2 regions of the Macrococcus epidermidis genome follow, and region 1 is predicted to be linked to the other one. Evidence: riboswitches for the same ligand, from Rfam matches in the RefSeq annotation. Region 1 holds a riboswitch; the other holds the start of a gene.
What was found. A riboswitch is a leader RNA that binds a small molecule or an ion and turns the genes downstream of it on or off. The one in region 1 is predicted to bind S-adenosylmethionine.
Positions count from the first base shown of each region.

Region 2: linked by a shared signal. The riboswitch ahead of KFV12_RS04205 (methionine ABC transporter ATP-binding protein) and the one ahead of KFV12_RS09875 (hypothetical protein) in region 1 are both predicted to bind S-adenosylmethionine.

Region 1 is NZ_CP073819.1:1,869,668-1,875,442, forward strand. It holds gene KFV12_RS09855 (anti-sigma factor family protein) at 1-597, opposite strand, end outside; gene KFV12_RS09860 (RNA polymerase sigma factor) at 587-1,084, opposite strand; gene KFV12_RS09865 (hypothetical protein) at 2,163-2,687, opposite strand; gene KFV12_RS09870 (hypothetical protein) at 2,736-2,930, opposite strand; SAM riboswitch class I at 3,092-3,193, shown strand; gene KFV12_RS09875 (hypothetical protein) at 3,267-3,503, shown strand; gene KFV12_RS09880 (hypothetical protein) at 3,575-4,603, opposite strand; gene KFV12_RS09885 (ATP-dependent nuclease) at 4,585-5,775, opposite strand, start outside.
Region 2 is NZ_CP073819.1:773,296-779,070, forward strand. It holds gene aroD (type I 3-dehydroquinate dehydratase) at 1-719, shown strand, start outside; gene KFV12_RS04175 (nitroreductase family protein) at 783-1,316, shown strand; gene KFV12_RS04180 (thioredoxin family protein) at 1,362-1,682, opposite strand; gene KFV12_RS04185 (Spx/MgsR family RNA polymerase-binding regulatory protein) at 1,826-2,179, shown strand; gene gcvH (glycine cleavage system protein GcvH) at 2,252-2,620, shown strand; gene KFV12_RS04195 (toprim domain-containing protein) at 2,713-3,102, shown strand; gene KFV12_RS04200 (thioredoxin family protein) at 3,074-3,385, shown strand; SAM riboswitch class I at 3,425-3,530, shown strand; gene KFV12_RS04205 (methionine ABC transporter ATP-binding protein) at 3,603-4,628, shown strand; gene KFV12_RS04210 (methionine ABC transporter permease) at 4,621-5,313, shown strand; gene KFV12_RS04215 (MetQ/NlpA family ABC transporter substrate-binding protein) at 5,366-5,775, shown strand, end outside.

The sequences.
Region 1 (5,775 bases):
TCTTAAAACAATAACATCTTTCTCGTCTATTTTTTCTTTTTCATTATCTGAATTGATTATCGTATTTTTATTTAGAAAAGTTATAGGAATATCAATTCCTTTTTGCAATGAGACCGGATCATTTAAACCTTGTCGTGACTCATAAATTAGGTATTCTCTTCTATTTTTAGATTTAATATAATATTCCTGACTTGGCAATACGAAATGATTTTTATTTTTTGGTGTTAAATTCAGGTTTGTCGTATTACCCTTCACAATTTTTTGTATATTAACATTATCTGAATCGGTCTTCCACTGTGTACTATATAGATATGTATACAGACCAAATAATACGAGAGAAACAAATAGAGTTCCTAATATTGACCACATTACTTTCTTTTTATTCGACTTCTTAACTTTCTTTAATGCATCAAATTCTCGTGCTTCCTGATGTTGATAATCAGTTTCTTCACTCAATTGGTCTTCCTGTAAACGCTCATATAACGCTCTGCAAGCTTCACATTTATTCATATGATCATTCATCAATTCATTTGTTTCATCACTCGTCAGACCATCGATATAGTTCGGTAACAAGTCTTTAAATAAACTATGATTCATTATGATACACCTCGATTAATTTTTGTTTTGCTCTAAAATAAGTAACCCTAGCCCAATTTTCAGTTTTACCAAAGACAACCGCTATTTCATTGAATGTGAGTTCTTTCTCAATTCTTAGTAACACGATTTCTTTTTCAAGTGGTTTTAATTGATCAATCAAATAATACAATTCGCCTAATTGTTCTTTTAATAGATAATCCTTTTCGACGTTCATTGAAGTACTGTTAATATTATTCGATAATCTATCCACTAAATTTCGTTGTTTAGTATTTTTATGTAGGGCTTGTTTCGCCAGATTTAACGCTATTTGACATAACCACGATGAGAATTTGGTATTCTTATCAGGATCAAATTTATCTAACGACTTAATCGCCTGATAAAACGTTTCCTGCGTTATTTCTTCAGCAAGATCTGCATTATTCATATACTTTAACAAGAACTTATAAATAAAATCACGATATTCTATATAAATCTGATTATCATTCATCCCGACCCTCCTTCTATATATTATTCATATTTCTAATACTTTCGTTACAAAAATATATTTTAAAAAACAAAACGCATAAAAAGTTTTAGACAAACTTTTTATGCGTTGTTTAAGTATTGATTATCTATATAGGTAAAATATATATTTCTTTGACTATGTAAATTTTTATTCTATCGATTAATTTTCCTAACATTATATTCTTTAATAACAATTAAAATTATTAAGAAAAACACCAAAAATGGAATAACATTATGAGATACCTCTGACCATTCCCATACATTACCTGTAGTTAAATAGCTCATAAAAAATTGAACGAGCAGTACACCGAAACATCCTCCTAAAGCAGCGTAAACAACATCTTTATTTGTTTTCATATTTAATAAACATTCCTTTGATTTTTATATAATTATATACATATATTCTAAATTATGTATATAATTTAGAATAAGTTATATTTTTTTAGAGGTGATTTACTTGAAGAAGAAAGTTATGACACTCAATATTCTAAATTACTTATTGTATATTGGTTTGATGTTATTTCATATTTACGGAAATAGTATCATTGAATTGGAAGGTATTTGGGTGTACTGCTCAATTGGTATAAGTTCATTAATAATTATTTTTTATATGTTTCATCTGCTGGATAAATATCCTGGATATAAAAAATTATTATATTTTTCACTCACAATTAATTTTTTTTAATATTGTAGTATATATGCCATTGATGTACTTGATATTACTTTCATTCCCTTAATACCGAGATATCGCTTATATTCGATACCTTCTCCATTTTCCTATAGGTATATCCTCTAAGTCTTCCTTGACTTTCTCTGCAGTTAGGATAATGGCTTCAAGGATTAGAATAATACTGAGATAATAGAATTGGTCACCCAGAGCGATGAATTCATAAGGGAATATCTTACTTCCGAAATAATATAATAGTGATAACGCAATAACCGTATCTAGACTATACATGACGATTCTTAATATAGTTATATGTCTTTTAAAGTTCATTTTAATACTCTTTCTATTTTAAGATTTATAAATATAAATTCTTCAATGAAAATATATTTTAATACTACCCCAGCCACTCCGCTTCTGTCATTACCTCATCAATATCAAAGTCATGCGCATAATCATATTTATATTCCTGCTTAATCCACGCAATAAGCGCTGTATCCTCTGAAATGACATCAATGTAAAACGGACTTAATCGAATAAACGTTTTATCATTATAAAGATAACTAAAAAATGGCATCTTTTCTTTCCTTTTATGGTATCTCACGTAATTGATTGCATCTTCTAAAGATAATCCTTTAATATTAACATGCGTAAAATCTTTCTTTAATTCTTCATTATAGACGATATACTCATTGTACCTTTTGATATCAATAATCTTTCCTAACCTGTAATGCTTCGCATTAATATCAAATCCATTGTATAGCAAATCATATTTGTTTGAGATTTTCTTTAGTAACTTCATATAACCAAAGTACGTAAGTCTAGATTCATAAAATCTTACACGTTTATCATTCTCTACAAACATAAAAGGTGATACCATTTGATTTAAAATATCGATACCAGCAACTTTAATTGATGTCATGATTCGTCTCCTTTACTTTGTATTAATATATAGTATTCTTTCAAATCGTCACGACTGTCTTCCGTTCTCAAGATGAGTTGCTAAATTCTTAAAATACATTGGCATACCGATCATTAGAAGTACACCTGCAATGAGTCCGTGAATGCTATCCGGTTTAATATCATATAGTAACGCATATCCAATAAATATAAATCCGATGATACTGAGCGCCGCACCAATAAAAAGTTTATGACATGATTTCATTACTTTTATCACCTCATTTTCTTTTTATTATACTATCTCAATCCATGTACTTTACCTTAAACTTACCTTAAAAATATGGCTCAAAAAATATTACAAAATGATTTCGAAGGGTTCTGAATAAAAAAAGTATGTTATAATTAACTTACAAAAAAATAGCTCGTATCTTATTCAGAGCAGGTGGAGGGACTTGGCCCTATGAAACCTCAGCAACAGGCTTATGCACTGTGCTAATTCCAACAAGATGATATCTTGAAAGATAAGAAGTTCTTACTTAAGCTCTTCTTTCTTTAAGATGAGCTTATTTTTATTGTAAAAACGATTTAAGGAGTGTTTATAATGAGAACAAGAGCAGACGTATTAGCAGAATTAGTAGAGGCACAAATGAAGAAACCGAACAGTTGGTCATCTAGCATGGCTAGAATGGGAAAAATTTCTCAGCTTAAAAGTGAATTAAATGCATTAGATGCTGAGCTTTATACACAAGCGCCTGAAGAACCAACTATTGTTAAAGAGAACCGTAAAGTTGAGTTTGTTATTAATGGCTACAAAGTGACCGTAGAACCACAATATTAATAGAAGTGCCTATCATATGATGGGCACTTCTATTAATATAATTGTAATAAAATTCTATTAATTTAAAAATTCTATATATTTTTTTTGTATAATAATAATTTGGATTCTTCGATAAAATATAAATTTCTTGAAGTTCGAGTACATGCTACATAAAATTTATTTTTGGTCAAAGGTGCTAATTCATTTAATTTATCTTTATTATACTTTTCAAAAGTAGATCTATTTAATACAACGCAAACATCTTCAAACGTTAATCCTTTAGACTCTCCCCAATTCATTGAATATCCAAGATATTGATTTGCCTTTTGATAAAACAATTTTGGTATATTATCATTTTCCATAATATTTTTAATCTTATCTATTTCCGTCAAAAGATTTATTTCATGCTTTTCAGAAGTATGAGATTTCATATCAATTTGCAATTTATTTGTTATGAATTGAGTGACTGATTGAGGGCATCTTTTTGAAAAAATAAATTCATTTGTGTTTATCTCATAACCATTAGATTTATATCCCTTTAGAAAGTTATCAATTTTTATTTTCATACTTTTATTAGTATTTCCTCTGATTGATGTAGAATAAGTGGTTTGAAAAAAGTCTCCATACAAATAAACATTCCCTGAAAATTCTATTAATTTAAATGCAATATTAATCTCATCTGAAGAAAGATCTTGAAACTCATCGATAAATACATTATCAAAAAATTTATTTAATCTACCAATAAAATCTATTTCATTAAATAAAATAAACTTTGAAATTTTATTGTTATATATAAATTTATTTGAATTTAAATAATATGAAATATTGTCAGATTTATATTTGAAATGATTCGGTGTTTTATAAGTTATTCCATTTATTTCAAAATCAATTGGTAGATAAGGCTTTAAACAAAAAGAATACAAAAAAGAATATACTTTTTTAACAACAATATTTTCTGGAATGTATCCAAATTTCATAATAATTCTTGAAATTAATTCTTTTTCGTTATTATTAGTATAAGTTAGGACTAATGATCTCTCTTTTTCATTCAATTTGTCAATAATAGCAGTGGTTTTCCCGGATCCAGCAACTGCATTATAAATTATTTTTCTTTTATCCATTGTAAACCTTCTTTAATATAAATTGGTATATTAATTTCTATTTCTTCATTTTCTAATTTTTCAAGTAACCTCATGGCAAATTCAGTTTTATTATTTAGCATATATTCTAGTAACCCATTTTTCATACTTTTTGTTTTCATTGAATAATCAAGTATCTGAATATTAGAATTATATATACATACTTCAAAAGTATGATTATCGTTATTAATATCGGAAACAATTTTTATATTTTCAAAACTATTAACTTCTTCATATTTCTTTAATATATTTTCATCATAATTTTTATCATTATCCGTAATAACTAAAGTCTCAATACCGAGTAATTTAGATAACTCTAAATAATTTTTAAAATTTAAACCATTTACGGATATTATTGATATATCGTTACTATGAGGTAAACAACCATGAATAATTTCATAGAATTTGTTCATTAAAATAAATTCCGCGGGTCCTTCAACTAATATTGCTTTCTTTGATAATATAAAATCCAACAAACTTGTATTTGGAGATTTTTTAAAATACCTATTTGCCTGTTTTGAAATATCTATTATACTTGTTACATTAGTTTTTGAAAGAATATGCATATTGTTTATTTCTAATCTTGAAGCAATCATATTACTATGTGTTGAAATAAATAATTGTAAATTTGAATCTTCTATTAATTTTATTAATTTTAACATATTAATATAACTCAAATGATTTTCAGGTTCTTCAATTAAAATAATCTTTACATTTTCACTTGTTGAGTTTAAAGAGGATTGAATTCCTAATATTAATTGTTCTCCTTTTCCTTCTTGTTCTATAGAAATATCTTCTTTAACCGCAGTAATATGTTTATCAAATTGGCTAGTAATTAAATTTGATGTTTGAATTTTATATTCCTCATATGAATTCAAACCGTAATTATCATATAAATCATTAGAAAAATTATTAAGTTGTTTTCTAAATTCAAATCTAATTTGATTTTTTTGTTGTTCATTTGCATGTTGATCAAATAAATTTGAAATAAATTTCTTAATACCAATTTTTGAATTTAACTTTGAACTATCTATAAATTCATAACGGATTTTATGTTTCTTTGAATAACTATCATAAACAGTATTTGCAAAGGTTTTAAATTGCAATTTATAAAACTCATACGGGAAGATATCTTCTTCTAATGAAAGAATTTC
Region 2 (5,775 bases), 1.1 Mb from region 1:
AGAGTAGTGCAATTCCAAAGGTAATATTGACGTTATCAGATGTACAGAACACAGATGATAAAGTGATTAAAGAAGCGATTGAATATATCGATTATTTCGATGTCGTTGAATATCGAGCTGACTTAGCACAAGGTTCAATTGAATTTTATGAATCTGAGATTGCTTTTATAAAGAATAAGTTTCCATCAAAACAAATTTTATTTACATATCGCACAGAAGATATGAATAACAAGACAAAAATTACGATGGATGCTTATTTTGAACTTATTAAAGAAGTGATAGAGAAAAAGTTATGTGATATTATCGATTTAGAATTGATGATGTACGAAGACTATATGGATAAATTATTGGTTTTGGCACGTGCGAATAATATTTTAGTGTTAATCAGTCACCATGAATATGAATTCACTCCACGTATTAAAGATATGCTCGCGATATATAATCGCATGATTAAACTAGATGCAGATTACTGTAAACTAGCGGTTAAACCGAATGATGGTAAAGATGTGCTTAACTTAATGTCAGCAGTTTATGAAACAAAACAAAACTGTAATTTAAATATTATCGGTATAGCAATGGGAGAAATTGGAAAGATTACACGAGTGGCGTGTGGGATATTTGGATCATCTATGACCTTTGGCTATGTCGGCAATCCAGTTGCACCAGGCCAAATTCATATTAAAGATTTACATGATCAGATTGTACTTTATAAGTCATGATTTACAAATTAATGATACTTCTTTATAATTGATAATGGTTATCATTTATGAGGAGGTATTTTTTTGGAATTAAAAGATGCGATAAAAAATAGAAGAAGTATTAAACAGTATGTCGATACAACTGTTGAAGATAGCGCTGTAGAACGTGCGATTGAATTAGCGACATATGCACCTAACCACGGTATGCGTGAACCTTGGCGCATTGTGTGGGTGAAAAAAGAAAGATTAGAAAACTATGCTCAGACGTTTGCTGACGTTGCATTTAAGAATAATGCAGAGAAAAAAATTCAGCATGTAGACAAAACAAAAATACTTGCTGGTATATTGTTAGTCGTTGGTCCACGCGATCGACGTCAAAAAGAAAATTTAGAAGATATTCTTGCGATTGGCGGTTTTATGCAGACGCTTTCATTAGCTTTATATGAAGAAAAGATAGGGAGCTGTATTAAAACACAACCACCTTTACTACACCCAGAGTTATCAAAACATCTAGGTTGCGAGGCTGATGAAATGATTTATGGAGCGGTTTATTTAACAGCTCAAACGGAATCAGAATATAAGCCACGAAAGAATAATAATTTAATTTCAACATATTAAAAAAACCATCCATTTCATCAATGGATGGTTTATAAATTTAAAATTTTATTTTAAGTTCTCGGCTAAAAATGCTTTAACTGATTCAGGTGTTTTTGCGTTAGCAGAATGAAGATGTGCTAATTTTTCACCTTTTTCAAAGATAAGGATACTTGGGATACCCATTACTTCATTCTCATCAGCAGCTTCAGGTACTTGGTCACGGTTGATTTTATACCATGTATAATCATTGTATTCATCTACAATAGGATCAATCCAGAAATCCATACGTGTACAATCGGGACACCAATCTGCAAAGAATTTTACGATTACTTTCTCATCTTGATTTATAATTTCTTTAAATTCTTCATATTGACTTATTGTTCTCATAATTATTCCCTCACAGTGTTTTATATAATTTATTTATATGATAATTATATACCTTTTTAATAAATTATTAAACGATAAGGATTGCAGTTGTAACCTTTAAGAATAATTGTTAATATTAGGTTAAATTAAGAAGGAGGCCTATGATGATAAAATTTTATCAGTTACCAAATTGTAGTACATGTAGAAAGGCAGCAAAATATTTAGAAACACATGGCGTTAGTTTTGAACCTATCCATATCGTTGAACTTACTCCCACGGCTGCTGAATTTAAAGCGATTGTAGAGCAGACAAATGTTGATGTTGATGCGCTTTTCAATAAACAGGGTGCTAAATTTAAAGCATTAAACCTTAAAGAAACATTAAGCGAAAAGTCAGATGATGAAAAGTTTGAATTACTTGCTTCAGATGGTATGTTAGTTAAAAGACCGTTAGCTGTTAATGGCAATAAAATTACTTTAGGCTTTAAAGAAAAAGAATATAGCGATACTTGGTTATAAAAATGATTGAATAAACGCTTACAATGTGTCATTATTATAGTGATAGTACTTTAATTAAACGGAGGGTTTATAATGTCAAACTTAAAATTTTCAAAAGATCACGAATGGGTAAAATCAGAAGATAATGTTAAAACAATCGGTATTACAGATTTCGCACAATCTGAATTAGGGGATATCGTATTCGTTGAATTACCAGAAGTTGGAGATGAAATCGAAGTTGGTGCTCCTTTTGGTAGCGTTGAGTCAGTAAAAACTGTATCTGAATTATATGCTCCTATCTCAGGCAAAGTTATTGAAGTTAACTCTGAATTAGAAGATTCTCCTGAATTAGTAAACGAATCAGCAATGGATCAAGCTTGGATGATTAAAGTTGAAGCTGACGATGCTGCACTTGAAGAATTAATGGATCAAGCACAATATGATGAAATGATTAACGCATAAATGGTATAATTTCCTTGATAATAATTTATCAAGGAATTTTTTTATTATCAAATTGCTAAAACTGAATACAATATGATAAAAAGGTGATGGACATGTCTGTAATTACTAAAGTTATCGTTGTAGAAGGAAAGCGTGACAAACTAAGATTACAAGAAGTATTAACGGAACCTGTACATATTATATGCACCAATGGCACGATGGGTATCGGAAAACTGGATGATATGATTGAAGATTTGTACCATCATAAAGTTTATATTATGACCGATAGTGATAAAGCTGGACGTAAAATTAGATCTTGGTTTAAACGCCATGTGAGTGAAAGTAATCATATTCATATTGATCCGAAATACGGTGAGGTGGGTAATTGTCCACTAGATTATTTAGCAAGAACGATGATGAAACATCAGTTTGATGTAAAACAACAATTGATATGGAAAGGTAAGCCCGCGCAATATGAACTTAAATCAGCTTTTGCAATTTGAAATTTCAGATCAACCATTTATTCTATTTGGATATACCCCGTTTTGTGGTACATGTAAGCTTGCAGAAAAGATGTTAGATATTACTGCTGCATCTCTAAATATACCCGTTATAAAAATTGATTTAAATTATTATGAAAATTTAAGTCAGTATTATGAAATAAAAAGTGTACCTGTGCTATTGTTTATTCGTAATGGGATAGTCGAAAATATTTCTTATCAATTTGAGTCCGTAACAACTTTGTATGAAAATTTAAATTTACTGTTGACGAATACTTCAAATTGACTTAAGATAAAGAACATATTCATAAAACAACTAAATAAACTCTTATCCAGAGTGGTGGAGGGATGTGCCCTATGAAACCCGGCAACCGTCAATAATGACATGGTGCCAATTCACATAAAGTTATATTAACTTTAGAAGATGAGAGAGTCGAAAATAGATAATTATCGTCTTTCTTATGTTCACATAGGAGAGACGTTTTTTTGTTAGGAGGCCAAATTTGATTACATTAAACAATGTTGTAAAGACATTTACAACAAAAAAAGGAAATATACAAGCTGTCGATAACGTAAATCTTGAAATTCAAAGCGGTGAGATTTACGGTATTATTGGTTTCAGTGGTGCCGGGAAAAGTACATTAATTCGAATGTTTAACGGATTAGAATTACCGACGAGTGGTGACGTGATTGTAAATGGCAGTACCATCAATAAACTGTCAAAGCAGCAACTGAATAAAGAACGTCAAAAAATATCAATGATATTCCAGCATTTTAACCTACTTTGGAGTAGAACGGTATATGACAATATTGCATTACCTCTTGAAATAGCCGGCGTTAAAAAGAGCGACATTAGTCCTAAAGTGAAATCTTTGATTAAACTTGTTGGATTAGAAGGCAGAGAAAATGCTTATCCATCAGAATTGTCAGGAGGGCAAAAACAACGTGTAGGTATTGCCCGTGCATTAAGTAATGATCCTGACGTTTTACTTTGTGATGAAGCAACGAGTGCTTTAGATCCACAGACGACAGATGAAATTCTAGAACTATTAGTTGATATCAATAAAACGTTGAACTTAACCATAATTTTAATCACCCATGAGATGGAAGTTATCCGCAAGATCTGTCACAAAGTAGCTGTAATGGAGTTAGGGAAAGTGGTTGAAGAAGGATCAGTGATAGAAGTATTTAATAATCCAAAAACAACTATCACAAAACGTTTTGTACGTGATGATATCCAGGATAATGAAACTGAGACTTCAATCGAAGAGATTAAACAAGCATATCCACATGGCAGTATCCTGAAATTAAAATTTGTTGGCTCTTCAACTGGCCAGCCTATCGTAAGTAAAGTAATTAAGAAGTACGGCATCGAGATGAATATCTTAGCAGGAAATGTTAAACATACTCAATCAGGATCTTTCGGTAATTTAATTGTTCATGTTAAAGAAGTTAACGGATCACTTCAACCTATCGCTGAAGAATTAAAAAGCCATGGTGTTGAGATGGAGGTAGAAAGACATGGATAATTTTATTAAAACATTGACAGATATGTTAAGCATGAAAAATGTGGTATGGGCAGATGTATGGACTGCAACCGTTGAAACTTTATCAATGACTTTTATTTCTGCAATATTCACATTTATATTTGGGTTAATTATCGGTATTATATTGTTCTTAACTTCTCGCAGTAAGTCAAAAGCAGCACGTGTATTTTATAGTGTTACAGCTTTTATCGTCAATTTATTCCGAGCAATCCCATTTATTATCTTGATTTTATTGCTATTTCCATTTACAAATTTAATCATGCAGACAATCAGTGGAGTAAAAGGAGCACTGCCAGCTTTAATTATTGGTGCGGCACCTTTCTACGCACGTCTTGTTGAAATTGGATTGAAAGAGATAGATAAAGGTGTAATCGAAGCTGTTGAATCAATGGGCGCAAATACATGGACATTAATTAAAAAAGTATTAATTCCTGAAAGTTTACCAGCAATTGTATCTGGTATTACAGTCACAACGATTGCACTCGTTGGTTCTACAGCAATCGCTGGCGTTATTGGTGCCGGTGGTTTAGGTAACTTAGCTTACTTAGTTGGATTCACAAGAGGACAAAATGACGTAATTTTTGTTTCTACAGTAATTATTTTAATTATTGTATTCCTCATTCAATTCGTCGGTGACATTATTACGAAGAAAGTTGATAAACGTTAATTATCCAGAATGGATTTTTATAAAAATAATACAAAAAAGAGGAGCGTTAAAAATGAAAAAATTATTTTACGTATTTCTTACTGCATCATTAATATTAATTCTTGCAGCTTGTGGTAATGATAAATCTGACGACAACAAAACTTCAAAGTCAGATGACAAAACGATCACAGTAGGGGCTTCACCCGCACCACATGCAGAAATTTTAGAAGAAGCAAAAGCAGCACTAAAAAAAGAAGGTTATGATTTAAAAATTAAAATCATCAATGACTATACAACACCAAACCGTATGTTATCAGAAGGTGACATCGATGCGAACTACTTCCAGCATACACCGTATTTAGAAACTGAGAAAAAAGCTAAAGGATACAACATTGAATCAGCAGGAAATGTCCACGTTGAACCAATGGCGGTATATTCAAAAAAAGTGAAAAACTTAGATGAATTAAAAAAAGGTGCAACAGT